Regions from separate parts of the Delftia sp. S65 genome, predicted to be linked through region 2. Evidence: riboswitches for the same ligand, from Rfam matches in the RefSeq annotation. Region 2 holds a riboswitch; each other region holds the start of a gene.
The links. Region 2 has a riboswitch for cobalamin ahead of IAE24_RS22150 (TonB-dependent receptor domain-containing protein). Riboswitches for the same ligand answer to the same signal wherever they lie in the genome.
Positions count from the first base shown of each region.

Region 1: it holds a riboswitch for cobalamin, as region 2 does, so the genes downstream of both, IAE24_RS06180 (TonB-dependent receptor) here and IAE24_RS22150 (TonB-dependent receptor domain-containing protein) in region 2, are expected to answer to the same signal.
Region 3: it holds a riboswitch for cobalamin, as region 2 does, so the genes downstream of both, IAE24_RS17065 (TonB-dependent receptor) here and IAE24_RS22150 (TonB-dependent receptor domain-containing protein) in region 2, are expected to answer to the same signal.

Region 1 is NZ_JACVUR010000004.1:255,999-261,623, reverse strand. Features, by position in the region: gene IAE24_RS06195 (helix-turn-helix transcriptional regulator) at 1-641, opposite strand, end outside; gene IAE24_RS06190 (YbaK/prolyl-tRNA synthetase associated domain-containing protein) at 708-1,199, shown strand; gene IAE24_RS06185 (CHAD domain-containing protein) at 1,269-2,150, shown strand; cobalamin riboswitch at 2,189-2,469, shown strand; gene IAE24_RS06180 (TonB-dependent receptor) at 2,599-4,839, shown strand; gene IAE24_RS06175 (ABC transporter substrate-binding protein) at 4,850-5,625, shown strand, end outside.
Region 2 is NZ_JACVUR010000033.1:37,867-43,491, forward strand. Features, by position in the region: gene IAE24_RS22130 (AraC family transcriptional regulator) at 1-253, opposite strand, end outside; gene IAE24_RS22135 (sulfite exporter TauE/SafE family protein) at 382-1,188, shown strand; gene IAE24_RS22140 (helix-turn-helix transcriptional regulator) at 1,198-1,389, opposite strand; gene IAE24_RS22145 (hypothetical protein) at 1,415-1,804, opposite strand; cobalamin riboswitch at 1,901-2,126, shown strand; gene IAE24_RS22150 (TonB-dependent receptor domain-containing protein) at 2,197-4,101, shown strand; gene IAE24_RS22155 (ABC transporter substrate-binding protein) at 4,107-5,057, shown strand; gene IAE24_RS22160 (heavy metal-binding domain-containing protein) at 5,098-5,418, opposite strand; gene IAE24_RS22165 (sugar O-acetyltransferase) at 5,545-5,625, shown strand, end outside.
Region 3 is NZ_JACVUR010000020.1:66,157-71,781, forward strand. Features, by position in the region: gene IAE24_RS17045 (hypothetical protein) at 1-339, opposite strand, end outside; gene IAE24_RS17050 (2OG-Fe(II) oxygenase) at 545-1,276, shown strand; gene alkB (DNA oxidative demethylase AlkB) at 1,289-1,939, shown strand; gene IAE24_RS17060 (2OG-Fe(II) oxygenase) at 1,958-2,641, shown strand; cobalamin riboswitch at 2,654-2,972, shown strand; gene IAE24_RS17065 (TonB-dependent receptor) at 3,094-5,250, shown strand; gene IAE24_RS17070 (ABC transporter substrate-binding protein) at 5,250-5,625, shown strand, end outside.

The sequences.
Region 1 (5,625 bases), on a different contig from region 2:
TATTTGGCGTAGCTGTAGACCGTGGCGCGCGACACGCCCAGGTGGGCGGCAATGGTCTCCATGGAGCGGCGCACATCGAGCAGGCCGGCGCCCTTGAGCTCGCGGACCAGGGCGCGGCGCTCCTCGGGCTTGAGGGCGCGCGGCGTGGTCGCCAGGCGGGCCGCGAACTGGTCGATGCGGGCACGCACCGTGTCGGCGCCTGCGCCGGCGCCCGTGGGGTCCAGCATTTCGCGCGCGGGGGTGTCGCCGCTGACGGCGGCAAAGCGGTTGAGCATGCCCTGGAAGCCCTGGAACATCGTCAGGTCCACATTCATGCACAGCGCGGCGATGTAGCGGCCCTCGGAGTCGCGGATGCCGATGGACGTGCTCTTGGCCTGGCGGCCATCGGCGAACTGGTTGGGGTAGTTGGCGATGACCTGCTCGTAGCCGGGGTCGAGGATGCGGGCCAGGCCCAGCTCCGTCGCGCCCTGGCCCACTTCGCGGCCCGACAGGTTGTTGTGGATGGCCAGCACCGCATGGGAGGGGTCGAGCAGGTCATGCACCACCACCTCGCAGAACGGGGCAAAGGTCTGGCCCAGGCCTTCGGCGATCTGGGCCAACTGGTCCAGAAGCTGGCGCTGTTCAGGGGTTCGTTGGGTCATGTTGGACATTTTGTTTTGAATTGGACAAAATGTCAAAATCCAGACGACTTCTCTGCGCTTTCCACCATGTTCGACACCCTTGTAGACCTGCTGCAATCCCAGGGCGCGCGTTTTCGCGTGCTGGAACATCCGGCCGAAGGCCGCTCTGACCTGGTCGCCGAAATCCGGGGCACCGCCCCCGGCCAGGGCGCCAAGGCCATGCTCTGCAAGAGCCGCGATGCGGCCGGTGCGGGCGATCCCCAGCTGTTCCTGGCCGTGCTGCCCGGCGACCGCAAGCTGGACTTCAAGCGCCTAGCCCAGGCCGTGGGCGTGCGCAAGGCCACGCTGGCCTCGCCCGAGGAGGCCCAGGCCGCCACGGGCTGCGTGATGGGATCGGTGCCGCCGTTCTCCTTCAACCCGCAGGTGCGCCTGGTGGTGGACCCGGCCCTGGTCGAGCGCTTTGGCGAGATCGCCTTCAACGCGGGCCGGCTGGACCGCTCCATCGTGCTGGACTCGGCCGACTATGTGCGCATTGCCCGGCCCGCGCTGCACAGCCTGAGCGGGGAGGGCGCCGATTGACCATGGATTGACCCTGGCGCGGCGCTGCGCCCACAATCGTCGGCAACGTCCACATCTCCTTGCCTGACCATGTCCACCCCTGCGAAGCAGCACCCTGACCGGCCCGATGCGGCCGGCTTTGTGCGTGCGGCGCTGGCTGCTGCCCTGGCCCAGGTGCAGTCGCATCTGGCGGTCTTGGAGGGCGGTGGCAGCGATGCCGAGACCATCCACCAGCTGCGCGTGGCCCTGCGGCGCCTGCGCACCGTGCTGCGTGAGTGCGCAGGGCTGGCGCCCGGCATGCGCGCCGAATGGGATGAACCCCTGGCCCAGGCCTTTGCGCAGTTGGGCACGCTGCGCGATGCCGATACGCTGGCCGATGTGGTGCGCCCGCTGCTGCAGGCCGCCCATGCGCCCCTGTGCGACTGGCAGGCGCCGCAGGCCGTGCAGGCGGATGCAGCCGCTGCCGTGCGCGAGCCGCCATTCCTGCACGCGCTGGCCGGGATCCAGGCGCTGGCGCAGGCGCCGCAGGCAGAGCCATCGGCCCGTTTTGCCCACCTGTCCGCCGCAGGCACGCGCAAGTACCTGGCACGGCGGCTGGCGCGCCTGCACCGCCAGGTGCTGCGCGACGGCCGGCACTTCGACCGCCTGTCGCTGGCGCAGCAGCACCGCGTGCGCAAGCGGCTCAAGCGCCTGCGCTACCTGGCGGACTTTGCGCGGGAATTCGCGCCCGGAATGTGGCCCGGCAAAAAGGGCCGGCGCTTTGCCGAGGCGCTGGTGCCCGCCCAGGACGCGCTGGGCCTGCACAACGACATGGCCGTGGCGGCGGAGCATTTTCGTGACGAGGCCGGCACGGATCCGCGCGCCTGGTTCGCCGCCGGCTACCTGCAGGCCCGCCTGGCCACCAGCGCGCGCAGCAGCCGTCGCGCGCTGCGGGCGCTGGCCCGGGTGCCGGGCTTCTGGGCTGGGCGATAATCCGCCGCTGGCGCACCGCCGCAGCCCCTGGGCCGTGGCGGTGCGCTGTTGCTGAAGGTGCCCCATGCCGTTCACCGGCCAGGGGTTCAACGGGAAGCAGGTGCGCGATGCCATCGAGGTGGCCGCTCGCAATGCCTGCGCTGCCCCCGCAACGGTCAGCGGAATACAACTCCCCACGCGGACGCCCCACAAACCACGCGCCGCAAGCCACTGTGTCCTTCTCGGGCATGGGAAGGCGGGGATGCCTGCCGCAGCGCGCCCACCCTGCGCGCCGCAGCGTTCCGCAAGCCCGGATACCGGCCTTCTGCATTGCTTTCGGACGCCGCGGGAGTGCGCCTGTCCGGTCCGGCCCCAGCCTGCGCTGCCGTGGCCGGCTCCGGCGTGCGCGCTGTGCGGCGTGGTTCAGACGATAGGCCCCGCGGGTGAGTGGGGCAGTTGGGTTCAACGCATGCGCTTCGCTTCTTCGGCCGCCGATTCCTCCGGCCTTCTCTCTGTTCTCCCTCTTGTCTCCAGCCTGCGGCCCGTAGCGGCCGCCGTCCTGCTGGCCAGCTGCGCTGCAGCGGCCGGCGCCGCGCAGGAGCCGGCCTCGGGCCGATCCACGGACTCCGCCGACGATGCGCTGGACGCCGTCTTCGTGACCGCCACCGCGCGGCCCGAGGCGCGCAGCCGCATCGCGGGCACCACGCAGACCATCGACCGCGAGGCCATAGAGCGCTCCAGCGCGCGCTCGGTCACCGACCTGCTGGCCGAGAACGCCGTGGGCTTTCTCAGCGAATGGACGGCGGCCCAGACCTCGATGAACCTGCGCGGCGCCTCCACCGACGGCCAGGGGCGCGACTTCCGCAGCCAGGTGCTGGTGCTGGTCAACGGCCGGCGCGCGGGCACGGCCAACCTGTCCAAGCTCAGCCCCTCGGATGTGGAGCGCATCGAGATCGTGCGCGGCCCGTCCTCGGTGATCTACGGCAGCCAGGCCATGGGCGGGGTGGTCAACATCATCATGAAGACGGGAGCTACCGCACCCGGCACGCGCGCTCAGGTCCAGGCCGGTTCATGGGACCTGTGGCGCACCGATGCGCAGACGGCCGGCGCCAATGACCGCTTCGACTGGTACTTCGGCGTGAGCGCAGGCGGGCGCGGCGACTACGAGTCGGGCGACGGCGGCACGCGCATGGAGAACACGGGCTGGAAGCGGCGCGGCGCCAGCGGCGCCCTGGGCTGGCAGCTGCACGAGCTGCACCGCGTGGAGCTGCAACTGCGCACGGACGGCATCTACAACGCAGGCTTTCGCGGATCGGGCGCCAACATCTACAGCCGCGACAACCGCAGCAACCGCTCGCTGGACCTGACCTACGAGGGCGCACTGCCCGGCCAGCGCCTGAGCTGGACGACCCACCTCTACAGCCTGGTCGATACCGATGAGTTCAACTGGGCATCGCCCGTGATCCGCTCGGGCAACAGTGCCGTGCCCGGCACGGCGCGCGACTACAACCATCGCCAGCTGGACGCCACGGGCCTGCGCTTTCAGCCGCGCCTGCGTGTCAGCCAGACCAATGACCTGCTGATGGGCTTTGACTGGGAGCGCAGCAAGCTGCGCTCCGACCGCCTGCGCGTGGCCATGCCGGGCGGCCCGGCGGGCCAGGTCGCGCCCTACGACAACAACCAGACCGAGCAGGTGCACGCGCTGTACTTCGAGGACGCGCAGACCCTGTTCGACGACCGCCTGACCCTGCGTGCCGGCCTGCGCAAGACCTGGGGCACGACGCGTTTCGACGATACGCCCAATCTCGCCCTGGCCCAGGCCAGCACGCGCGACTACGACAACCACACCTGGTCGGCCGGCGCCACCTGGAAAGCCACGGACCGGCTCACGCTGCGCGCTGCGGCCTCCACGGGTTTCCGCGCGCCCACGGCCACGGAGCTGGCCTCGGACTTCACGGCCGTCGGCGGTGGCCGCACCTTCGGCAACCCCAACCTCAAGCCCGAGACCAGCCGCCAGATCGAGGTCGGCGCCGCGCTGCAGCAGCCTGGCTGGCGCGTGGATGCGGCCCTGTTCCAGAACACCATCAGCGACCGCATCATCACCGTCTCGCGCGGGGCCACGACCAACACCTCGGACTACGCCAACAACGCGGCCGACATCGTGGCGCGCGGCCTGGAAATGCAGGCCGACATGGACCTGGCGCGGGCGCTGAACCTGACGGGCCACCAGCTCAAGGCCTGGGCTGGCGGCTACTACCACTTCAGCATGCGGGACAAGGGCTCGGCCGCCTCGGCCAATACCGACAAGGTGCAGCGCATGTACCGCTACGAGGCCTCGGCCGGCGTGCGCTACGGGCGCGGCAGCGGGCGGCTGCAGGGCGACTGGAGCCTGCAGCTGTCCACGCTGCTGCGCGGTCCCATGTGGTACGACACGGAAGAGGCGCTGCTCATCCCGCAGGGCGAGCCCAGCAGCACCTTCATCCACCGCAAAGGTGCCTTCACCATCTGGAACCTGCGGGCCGACTACCGCGTGTCGCGCGGTGTCAAGCTGTTCGCGGCCGTCAACAACCTGTTCGACCTGAACCGCCATCCCATCTTCATCGCGCTGGACCGTGCGCCCTGCATCGCCAACCCGGCGTACCAGAACGGCGGCTGCGGAACGTCGATGGCCGGGCGCGAACTCATGGTCGGCCTGCAAGCAGAGTTTTGAGGACCACGGCATGAGGCAATCCAGCACCACGCGCCGCCAGTTGCTGCGCCAGGGCGCGGCGGCGGCCCTGGCCTGCGGCCTGCCCGCGGCATGGGCCGACACCGTCGCTGCAGGCGGGCCGGTGGTGCTGCAGGATGCGCTGGGCCGGCGCGTGGAGATTGCTGCGCCGCCGCAGCGCATCGTCTCCATCTTTGCCTCCAACACCGAGCTGGTGGCCGCGCTGGGCCTGCTGGACCGCGTGGTGGGCGTGGAGGATTTCACGCGCTTTCCACCGGGCGTGGAGCGCATTCCCAAGGTGGGCGGGCGGCTGGGGTTCTCGGTTGACGCCGTGGTGGCGCGCCAGCCGGACCTGGTCATCGTCACGCCCGCGCGCCAGGCGGCGCACCAGCTGGTCGATCCCATGGAGCGCATCGGCGTGCCGGTGATGGTGCTGCTCAGCCGCTCGCTGGCCGAGGTGATGGACAACCTGCGCCTGGTGGCCCGCGCCACGGGCGTGCAGGCGCGCGGCCAGGCGCTGGCCCTGGCGCAGGAAGCGCGGCTGCTGCGCGTGGACCGGCAGGTGGCCGACCAGCCCCGGCCGCGCGCCCTCATGGTCACGGGCCGGCTGGGCAACGGCATGCTGCTGGCGGCCCGGCCGGGCACCTATACCGGCGAGGCCATGGTGCGCGCGGGCGCCGCGTTCGCGCTGGACGGCCTGGGCACGGTGCCCCAGGTCTCGCCCGAGGCCGTGCTGGCCGCCGACCCTGATGTGCTGCTGTTCGCAGGCACGCAGGAGGCCATGCAGGA
Region 2 (5,625 bases):
ACAGGCTGCGCGTGCTCACGCCCTGCATGCGCACACTGTGCGGCTTGCTGGCCGGAATCCACACGCCGCTGTAGGGCGGGATGGTCCAGGCGCCGTCGTCGGTTTCCACTTCCATCAGCCCGCTCATCCCGTAGAGAAACTGGGCACGCCGGTGGCTGTGCGTGGGCAGCAGCGTGCCAGGCGTGTAATCGGTGCCGATGGCCAGCACATCGCGCGCCACGGCGTCCACGGAATGCAGCGGGATGTTGAGCATGGGAATGTCCGGAAAACAGCCAACAGGCTTTGGCAGGAATTCGAGGATTATTGACCTATCCGCGAAAGCAGGCCAAACCGCGGCATCCTAAGGTTCAGTCCTTGCTCGTTTTTTCCAAAGGACTGTCTGTGTTCCCTCTCCTGCTGCTGGCTTTCGGTGTGCTTGCCGGCGTGACCACCGTGCTCTTCGGCTTTGGCGGCGGCTTCGTGGCCGTTCCGCTGCTTTATGCGCTGCTGACCTCCATCCACGGCGCGGACTCCGCCATTGGCCAGGCTGCCATGCACATTGCCGTGGCCACCTCCACCTGCGTGATGATTTTCGGCGCCTCCATGGCCACGCTGCGCCAGCACCGCGCGGGCGCCCTGCCCTGGGATCAGGTACGGCCACTGGCCGGCTTCATCGCGGCCGGCGCCGTGGCGGGCGCGGCGGCCGCCACCTGGATCAGCGGCGACTGGGTGCGCTGGGCTTTCATTGCCTACCTTGCGCTGACCATTGCCGACGCGCTGCTGCGCCCGGGCTTCGTGCACGGCACCGCCGCCGGCATGCAACCAATGGGCCGGCGGGCGGCGGCCACAGCGGGCCTGGCCATTGGTGCGATCGCGGCCTTCCTGGGCGTGGGCGGCAGCGTGATGACCGTGCCGCTCATGCGCCGGCGTGGCGCGAGCATGGCGGCGGCCACGGCCATGGCCAGCCCGCTGTCCCTGCCCATGGCCGTGGCGGGCACCGCTGCCTACATGCTGGCATCGCGGGGCGCGGGGCTGGGCCCCTGGCATGTGGGCTATGTGGACCTGCAGGCCTTTGCGCTGCTGACGGCCGGATCGTGGACGGGCATCAGGCTGGCGGCCCCGCTGATCGGCCGCATTCCCGATGCCCTGCATGCCAAGGCCTACCTGACCCTGCTGGGCCTGGTGCTGCTGGTCATGATCATGGCCTGAGCGCTGCGCTCAACCCTCCTGGAAGATCGCCTCGATCCGGGTCTCGAACACCCGGGCGATGGCAAAGGCCAGCGGCAGGCTGGGGTCGTAGCGGCCCGTCTCTATGGCATTGACGGTCTGGCGCGACACGCCCAGCAGGTCCGCCAGCGCAGCCTGGCTCCAGCCGCGCTGGGCGCGCAGTTCACGGATGGTGTTTTTCATGGGAGGGGCACTTTGGCGGAACAGCTCATCGGCTGCGCAGCCAGTGGGCCACCGAAGCCGCCACCCAGAGCGCACCCATCAAGGGCCACACCATGAACATGCTGAGCTTGGGAAAACCTGCCATTTCCAGGAATCCGTAGGTGAAGGTGATGCCGGCCGTGCCCGCCGCTGCAATCGCCAGCTGCTCCAGCATGGACTTGCGCAGGAACTCGTCGGTATCGCGCACCAGGCGCACGATGGCCCGCACGGCCAGCGCAAACGCCAGCATGGGGCTCAGCAGCAGCGCTGTGCGCAGGGCCCCGGCCTGCATGTCGGCACTGAGCAAAAGCGCCCCCACAAGCAGCGCCATGTAGAGCAGCAGCGCAAATCCAAGTTCCTTCTGGTAGCGGCGGTTGGTGACCGTTGTTTGATTCATGGAAGTCTCTCGCAATGTGTAAAGGATGCTTGACATTGTGCGATGTCATCTGCGGACATGTCAAGCAAGCTTTACATCGGTACTGAACGCCCCGCCGTACAATCGCCGCCGTTGGTGCCAGCAGCCCCAGGGGCTGCGGTTAAACGGGAAACATGGGGCGGCCAGATAAAGCCGCCCGCATGTACTGCCCCCGCAACAGTGAGTGAAACGCCGCGTGCATGGCACCGGCCCCCGCCAAACCCGTGCCACTGGGCGTACAGCCCGGGAAGGCCTTGGCGAGTGCGTCACCAGTCTGGATACCGGCCAACAGGCGGCCGGCCGCGCATGCAGCGCAGCCGGTCTTTGTGGTTTCCGTGCCGGCGGGGTCGCTGGCGCGCAACTGGCTCGCATCCATGCACACCCTCGCCCTCGCGCGCGCCCCTAGCGCCGCTCTTCTCTCGCCCTCGGCGTTCCCCGTACTCCGCACGTTGTCCGCCCTGGCTGCGGCCTCGCTGCTGGCCTGCCAGGCCCAAGCACAGGCACAACAGGCGCAGCGCGCACAGGCCTCCCAGCTCGATACGGTGGTCGTCACCGCCTCGCGCAGCGAACAGTCCCTGCGCACCGTCACGGCCGACATGACCGTGATCGACGCCGAGACCATTGCCCGCAGCGGCGCCACGGGCGTGGCCGACCTGCTGGTGCAGGTGCCGGGCGTGCAGATCAACCGCAATGGCGGGCCGGGCCAAGTCACCTCGGTCTACCTGCGCGGCACCAGCAACCAGCACACTGCCGTGTTCATCGACGGCGTGCGCTACAGCTCGCAGGAGCTGCAGGGCGGCGCGGTCTGGTCCACCCTGCCGCTGGCGCAGATTGACCGCATCGAGGTGCTGCGCGGCCCGGCCGCAGCCATCTATGGCTCAGACGCCATGGGCGGCGTGATCCAGATTTTCACCAAGCGGGCGGACGGCCAGACCCGCGCCTATGCCGAGGCGGGCATAGGCAACCAGGGCACCAGCAAGCTGGCCACGGGATTTCAGGGCGGGGCCAACGGCTTCACCTATGGGCTGAACCTGGCTGACGAGCGCAGCGACGGCTTCGACGTCTACCCCGGCAACACCTTCTCGCCCAACCCGGACAAGGATGGCTACAGCAACACCTCGCTGGGCCTCAACGCGGGCTACAAAACGGGCATCCACCAGATCGACGCCAGCCTGCTGCACAGCCGCCTGCGCACCCACTACGACCAGAGCCCGCCGCCTTTCGACGACTACGACGTGGTCAAGAACACCACCGGCAGCCTGCGCTGGCAGGCCGGCTGGAACGCCATGTACAAAAGCGTGGTCCAGATCTCCCATACCGACAGCCAAAGCGACCGCCACACCCAGTCGCCCGAAAGCGCCAAGGGCCGCTCCACCAACTACCTGCTGCAGAACCTGTTCACGCTGGGCCAGCACCGTTTCAACATCGACCTGGAGCGCCGCGAGGACAAGCTGGACACCCAATACGCCTGGACGCAGAACACCGACAGCCGGCGCGTGCAGAACTCCCTGTCGGCCGGCTGGCGCCTGACGGAGGGGCGCCACCAGTTCGACGCCAACCTGCGCCACGACCAGGTGCGCGACCAGCAGAACAAGACCACGGGCGGCCTGGGCTACGGCATGCAGATCGACGAGCGCTGGCGCTGGGTGGCATCGGCCGGCACGGCCTTCAGAACTCCCACGCTGTACGAACGCTTCACGGGCCAGGCGGCGGCCGACCTCAAGCCAGAAAGCAGCACCAACGTGGAAACGGGCCTGCACTATGCGGCCGGTGCCAACCGCCTCTCGGCCGTGGTCTACCGCAACAAGTTCAAGAACCTCATCACCTACGACTGGAACAGCGCCGTTCCCTGCAACTGCTACCGCAACTGGCAGAGCGTGGAAATCACCGGCCTGACGCTGTCGGGCAGCACGCGCCTGGGCAGCGCCAACCTGGGCGCCTCGCTGGACTTCATGAACCCCGAGAACCTGGAGACCGGCAAGCTGCTGCCCTACCGCTCCAAGCGCATGCTCAAGCTCAACGCCGACACCCAGGCGGTCGGCTGGACGCTGGGCGGCGAAGCGCAGCTGTACAGCGGCCGCTACGCAGACGAGGCGAATACCTTCAAGCTGGGCGGCTACGGCGTGGTCAACCTCTACGCCCAGCGCCAGCTGACCAGGCAATGGACGCTGCTGGCCCGTGTCAACAACATCGCCGACCGCGACTACGCCCCCACGCGCGGCTATGCAAACGCAGGCCGCACCGTGTTCGTCAGCGTGCGCTGGACACCTCTGCCCTGACCCCCATGCACCTGCTTGTGCGCCTGCTTGTGCGCCTGCCCCGCATCCTGCTGCTGACCGCAGCCCTGGCCTGCGCGGGCGGCACGGGCAACGCCTTTGCGCAAAAGGCGGCGGATGGGGGAACGGGCGGGGCAACCACCGCCTACACCGTCACCGACATGCGCGGGCGCCAGGTGCGCCTGGAGCGCGTGCCGCAGCGCATCGTCTCGCTGCTGCCCTCGCTGACCGAATCGCTGTGCGCGCTGGACGTCTGCGAGCGCATCGTGGGCGTGGACGAGTTCTCCAACCACCCGGCGCGCGTGGCCGCCCTGCCCAAGCTGGGCCACACCTTTGCCCCCCTGGTGGAGGCCACCGTACGGCTCAGGCCCGACGTGGTGCTGATGGCGTATTCCGCACCCGTCATCTCACAGCTGGAGCGCTTCGGCATTCCTGTGCTGGCGCTGGACGCCAACGACATGGCGCAGCTGGAGCAGGTGCTGCACAAGCTCGACCAGCTGCTGCAGGTGCAGCGCGCCAACGCCTTGCTGGCGCGCATGCAGGCCGAAGTCGACCAGCAGGCCAAGGCGCTGGCTGCGCACGGGCCCGCCGGGCAGAAGGTGTATTTCGAGGTGGACGCCACGCCTTACGCGGCGGGGCCGGACTCCTTCATAGGCCAGCTGCTGCAGCGCCTGGGCGCGCGCAATGTGCTGCCGCAGAAACTGGGTCCCTTCCCCCGCATCACGCCCGAATACGTGCTGCGCCAGCAGCCAGAACTCATCATCCACACGCCGCAGACGCCATCGGCCAGCTTTGCCACCCGCCCCGGCTGGAGCCGCATGCCCGCCGTGCGCTCCGGCCGCATCTGCGCGCTGGACCTGGTCGAGACGGACGTGGTCTCGCGACCCGGCCCGCGCCTGGGCGAGGCGGCACGGGCGCTGGCCCGCTGCCTGGAGATGCGGGGCACGGCGCCTCGTTGACTTCGCTGGCCTGCTTGGCCCGCTTGGCCGATGACCCTGCCTACTCCAGCACCACGGCCGTGCCGCTGGCAGACACCATCAACATGCCGTTGCCCTGGCCCAGCACTTCGTAATCCAGGTCCACCCCCACCACGGCATTCGCGCCCAATTCCTGGGCGCGTTCCTCCAGCTCCTTGAGCGCAATCTCGCGCGCCCGCTGCAGCTCGCGCTCATAGGTAGCCGAGCGCCCGCCCACGATGTCGCGCAGCCCGGCAAACAAATCCTTGAACACATTGGCGCCCAAAATCGCCTCGCCCGCGACCACGCCGCAGTAGCGGGTGATGCGGCGGCCTTCGATCTGGGGGGTGGTGGTGATGATCATGAGAAATCCTCGGTGGTGAGTGACGGAGATAAGCCTTGAGCGCCAAGCCGGCCGGCGATCGGCTCAATCCAGGCCAAAGAGTTGTGGCAGCATAGCCCCCTTTCCCGCATCCCCAACAGACCACGAATGCCCGACCTCGACCGACAGTTCGCCCACATGCGCACTGGCCAGATGTACAACGATTTGTCGCCCGAGCTGGTGGCGGCG
Region 3 (5,625 bases), on a different contig from region 2:
GTGGTAGCGCTCGCTCTCGCCCACCTGGTCGTAGAAGACATGCAGCACCGCCGCCTGCAGCCCGTGCTGGAACAGCGTCTCCAGCAATCGCCAGGGCATGCCGGCCGTGGTGCGGGTGTCAAAGCCCAGCTCCAGGTGCTGGGGATGGCCCAGGGCGCTGGCATTGGCCCAGTCGTCATCCCACAGCGCGGACCGGTCCAGGGCGGGGTCCAGCTCATGGATCCAGCGCTCGGCCTGCTCCCAGGACTGCCGGGCCAGGTACTGGTAGATCAGTTGCACGCGGCGCAGCTGCAGGGGCGTATCGAAGAAAAGATAGAGGTGATGGACGTTGCTGGACATGGCGGGCCTGAGGCGTTTGCAGGAATGCCGCGATTGTTCAATTGCAGCCGCCAGCCGGCCCTCCCAGGCCTGTCCAGCACGCGGCTGGCAGGCGCTTCCACCGGTTGACATTCTGTCCACTGCAAGAAGCGGGATGCAGGCGCTGCGGCGCCGCCCTAGACTGCGGCAATTGCCCGCAGCGCCCATACCGCCAACCCCGCCCGCCATGCACAACCTCGGTCTTTTCGACAACGAAGCTTGCGAATCCGCCCCGCCCTGCCACTGGACGCAGATGGAGCACCAGCTCGATGAGCAAGGCTGCGCGCGCCTGCCCGGCCTGCTGGATGCGCAGCAATGCCGCGACCTGGCCACTCTTTACGCAAGGGAAGACGGCTTTCGCTCCCGCATCGTCATGGCACGCCACGGTTTCGGGCGCGGCGAGTACCGATATTTCGACTACCCCTTGCCACCGCTGCTGCAGCGCCTGCGCGAGCAGCTGTATCTGCGCCTGGCGCCGGTGGCCAATCTCTGGAACCAGCGCATGGGGCTGGAGGTGCGCTATCCGGACCGGCTGCAGGACTTCCTGGCGCGCTGCCACGCGCAGGGCCAGTTGCGGCCCACGCCGCTCATCCTTCAATACGGTGCGGGCGACTACAACTGCCTGCACCAGGATGTCTATGGAGAGCATGTGTTTCCGCTGCAGGTGGTGCTGCTGCTGTCGCGGCCCGGGCGGGACTTCACGGGTGGCGAGTTCGTCATCACCCAGGCCGATGGCGACCGGCAGCGGGCCGATGTGATGGCACTGGACCAGGGCGATGCGCTGGTCCTGGCCGTGCGCCACCGGCCCGTGCCCGGGCGGCGCACCGGCTACCGCCGCGTGGCCATGCGCCATGGGGTCAGCCGCATCCACAGCGGCCATCGCCATACCGTGGGGCTGATCTTTCATGACGCACTTTGATGGATGGCCGGTATGAGCACGCTGGATCTTTTCGCCGATGAACAGCCTACCGGTGCCGAATCCATAGGCCCCCAATCCGTGGTGCTGCGCGGCCATGCCCTGCCCCATGCCGCGCAGTTGCTGGAGGCGGTCGAAGGCATTGCGGCGCGGGCGCCGCTGCGCCATCTGGTCACGCCGGGCGGCTTCACCATGTCGGTGGCCATGACCAACTGCGGCGCGCTGGGCTGGACCAGCGACAGGCGCGGCTACCGCTACAGCGCCATCGACCCACTCAGCGGCCAGCCCTGGCCGGCCATGCCGGCCGTGTTTGTACGGCTGGCGGGCGAGGCGGCCGCTGCGGCGGGGTTCGATGGCTTTGTGCCCGATGCCTGCCTCATCAACCAGTACCTGCCCGGCACCCGGCTTTCCCTGCACCAGGACCGCGACGAGCGCGACCTGGGCGCGCCCATTGTCTCGGTGTCCCTGGGCATGCCGGCCACTTTTCTGTTTGGAGGATTGGCGCGGGCGGACAGCACGGCCAGGGTGCCGCTGCAGCATGGCGACGTGGTGGTCTGGGGCGGCGTGGATCGGCTGCGCCACCACGGCGTGTTGCCGCTCAAGGACCAGCCTCACCCGCTGCTGGGCGGGCGGCGCATCAATCTCACTTTTCGCAAGGCGGGCTGAATGGTTGGACGGTCTGAAATGGATAGGCTCAACAGCCAGGATCGCTTCGCCCGCCTGGATTGGGCGCGGATTGCCGCTGAGCTCGATGCCGAAGGCCATGCACTGCTGCCGCAGCTGCTGACTGCGGATGAAAGCCGTGCCTTGGCCCGCGAGGCGGCCGCCGTGCCTGGCCTGCCGCACTCCATGCAGGCATGGCGCCCGGTGCTGTACGGGCATCTGCTGGCCCTGGCCAAACGCTGGCGCGAACACATGGGCATGCAGCCTGAGTTGCCAGGCTGCTTCGAGGATTTCATGCGTCAGGGCCGGCAAGCAGGCCAAACGCAGCCGCAGCCACATCTGCTGCGCGTGCCGCAAGCGGGCCATGCCCCGCTGCGTTCATACAGCGAAGGTGCGGCGGTGTTTCCGCTGCAGCTGGTGCTGCTGCTGTCCCGGCCGGGCCAGGATTTCGAGGGCGGCGAATTCGTGATGACCGAGCAGCGCCCGCGCATGCAATCGCGCCCCATGGTGCTGCCGCTGGGCCTGGGGGATGCGGCCATCATCGCCACGGGGCCGCGCCCGGTGCGCGGTGCGGCAGGCTTTTACCGTGTGCATCTGCGGCATGCCATCAGCCGCGTTCACCGTGGCGAGTGGCTGGGTCTGGAGTTGCTTTTGCACGACGTGCCCCAGGCGCCCAAGGCTCTGCAAACGGACCGCTGGCTATAATGCCGCGCCTGCAAAGGCATCCGTGCAACAGGTGTCCGCATGCCAGCCATGGGGATGAAACGGGAACAAGGTGACTGCCAGCAAATGCTTTTTGCGCTGCCGGCACAGGCCTTGGCTGCCCCCGCAACGGTAAACAAGTCAAGGCGCTCCATGCCTGTCCCGCCAGTCTCCGCAACCCTGCGGAGGGGCGATGACAGGCTGTCACTGGTTCATGGCGTGGTCTGCAACATGCAGCTTTTCGCGGGTGGATTGGGAAGACGGGGCGCTGGGCGCAAGGCATGTCCTTGCGCCGCTTGTGAGCCCGGAGACCGGCCTGCTGCGTTTCGCGCCTGCTGTGCAGGCGTTTTCTTGACTGTCTGCGGGGTGCGGATGGCAACGCCCTGCTCCCCTTCCTCCCACGCTGGCTGGAGAGGTGGCAGTGCCTTGCTTTCGCATCAGACGGTCGAAGACCGATGTTCGAAATGCATTCTTCCTTTTCCAGGGTTTCCAGCGCTCGCGCTGCCCAGTCCCTTTCCGTGCGGCTGAGCCCGCTGGCCCTGGCCTGCGCCTTCATCTGCGTGCCGGCGCAGGCTCAAACCCAAACCCCCACCCCAACGCCGCCATCAACCGCCCTGCCCGAGGTCCAGGTCACCGGCCAGGCCGAACGCATCGGCCAGCAACTGGCCCAGCCTGCGCGCTCTGCCAGCCATACCGGCGTCTCCAACCAGGAAGTGCCGGCCAGCGTGGATGGTGTTTCTGCCGAGCAGATGCAGGAGCGCGGCGACTACGCCCTGGTGGACGCCGTCACGCGCACCGTGGGCCTGACGGCCAGCAGCACGCCGGGCAATGGCGGCCTGTCCTTCAGCAGCCGCGGCTTTGCGGGCGTGAACTCCGTGGGCGTGGCCGAAGACGGCATGGTGCTGGGCGTGGCCGCCGGCACCACGGCCTATCCGGGTGACAGCTGGGGCTACGAGCGCATCGACGTGCTGCGCGGCCCGGCCTCGCTGATGTACGGCAGCGGCACCATGGGCGCCACGGTCAACGCCATCCGCAAGCAGCCCAGCCGCACCAGCTCGGCCGAGGTGCTGGTGGGCGCGGGCACGGACGACACGCTGCGCCTGGGCCTGGGCGTGACCGGCGCCCTGGGCGCCTATGCCAGCTACCGCATCGACAGCTACACCGCCCGCAGCGCGGGCGAGCGCGATCTGGACCAGTCGCGCAACGGCAAGTTCATGAGCACGCTGCGCTTGGAGCCCACGAGCGACCTGCAGATCGACCTGATCGCCGACCGCAGCGTGCAAAAGCCCAGCCGCTACTGGGGCACGCCGGGCCTGGACGGCAAGGTGGTGGAGTCGCTGCGCGACCGCAACTACAACGCCGAAGACAGCGTGCTGCGCTATGCCGACGAGCGCCTGCGCGCCAAGGTGCAATGGAAGGCCAATGACTGGCTGACGGTGCGCAACGAGCTGTACCACGTGCAGTCCGACCGCCACTGGCGCAACATCGAGGCCTACGCGCTCAACCCCGCCACCTGGACCGTGGGCCGCTCCGACTACCTGGAAATCCTGCACGACCTGGAGCAGACCGGCAACCGCCTGGGCCTGAACGTGGACCGGGGCTCGCACAAGATCGCCATGGGCTGGGAGGCCGCGCGCATCAACCTGCGGCTGTCCAACAACTCGCCCTATGGTGGCTCGTCTACGGTCTCGGCCTGGGACCCCGTGCATGGCAGCTGGGCCAGCCCCGATCTCACCGCCGCCAAGACAGAAACCGGCGTGACCCAGCATGCCCTGTACCTGGAAGATGCCTGGCGCATCAGCAACCGCTGGCTGGCCATGGCCGGCCTGCGCCGCGATGTCTACGACTTTGCCAGCCACTCGCTGGTGGGCGGCACGGATTTCAACAAGACGCTGGCCGCCACCTCCTGGCGCCTGGGCCTGACCTATGAGCTGGCCCGCAACACCCATGTCTATGGGCAGATCAGCTCGGGACACGATCCCGTCAACAGCCTGGTGTCGCTGAACCTGGCCAACACGGCTTACAAGCTGAGCAAGGGCCGCCAGGCCGAGATCGGCATCAAGCAGCAGGTGGCTGGCGGGCGCGGCGAATGGACGCTGGCCGTGTTCGACATCAAGAAGGACGACATCATCACGCGCGACCCCGACCGCCCGGCCATCTCCATCCAGGGCGGCAGCCAGTCCTCGCGCGGGGCGGAAGCCACCGCCACCTTCCAGGCCACGCCCGCCCTGCGCGTGGAGGGCAATCTGTCGTACGTGGACGCCCAGTTCGACAAGCTCATCGAGGCCGGCGGCAACCGCGCAGGCAACCGTCCGCAGAACGTGGCCAAGACCACGGCCAACCTTTGGGGCCACTACCGCGTGGGCGCCTGGCAGGCCTCGCTGGGCCTGCGCTACGTGGGTGACCGCTTTGGCAACAACGCCAATACCGTGAACCTGCCCGCCTACACCGTGGCCGACGCCGCGCTGAGCTGGCAGGTGGACCCGCGCACCACCCTGAGCCTGATCGGCCGCAACCTGGCCGACAGGGTCTATGTGGGATCGAGCTACGGCAGCCAGTTCCTGGTCGGGCAAGGCCGCCGCTTCGAGATCGCGGCCCATATCCGGTTCTGATGGCCATGGCGCGCTCCAAAAGCCTCCACGGCCTCTGCGCTGGCGCCCTGGCGGCCACCCTGCTGCTGGTCGGCTGCTCGCGCAGCGATTCCGGCACCACCAGTGAACTGCCGGCACCGGCTGCCGCACCGCAGGCGGCCGTGACCGTCAATGTCTGCGGCAGCCCCGTGACCTACGCCAACGCACCGCTGCGCGCCGTGACCCATGATGTGAACATCACCGAGATGTTTCTCTTCCTGGGCCTGGGCGACCGGCTGGTGGGCTACAGCGGTATCACGCAGGCCAAGCAGATCGACCCGGCCTTCCAGGCCCAGCTGGCCCGCGTGCCGCGGCTGGCCGAGCGCGAGATGAACCTGGAGGCCATCCTGGGCGCCT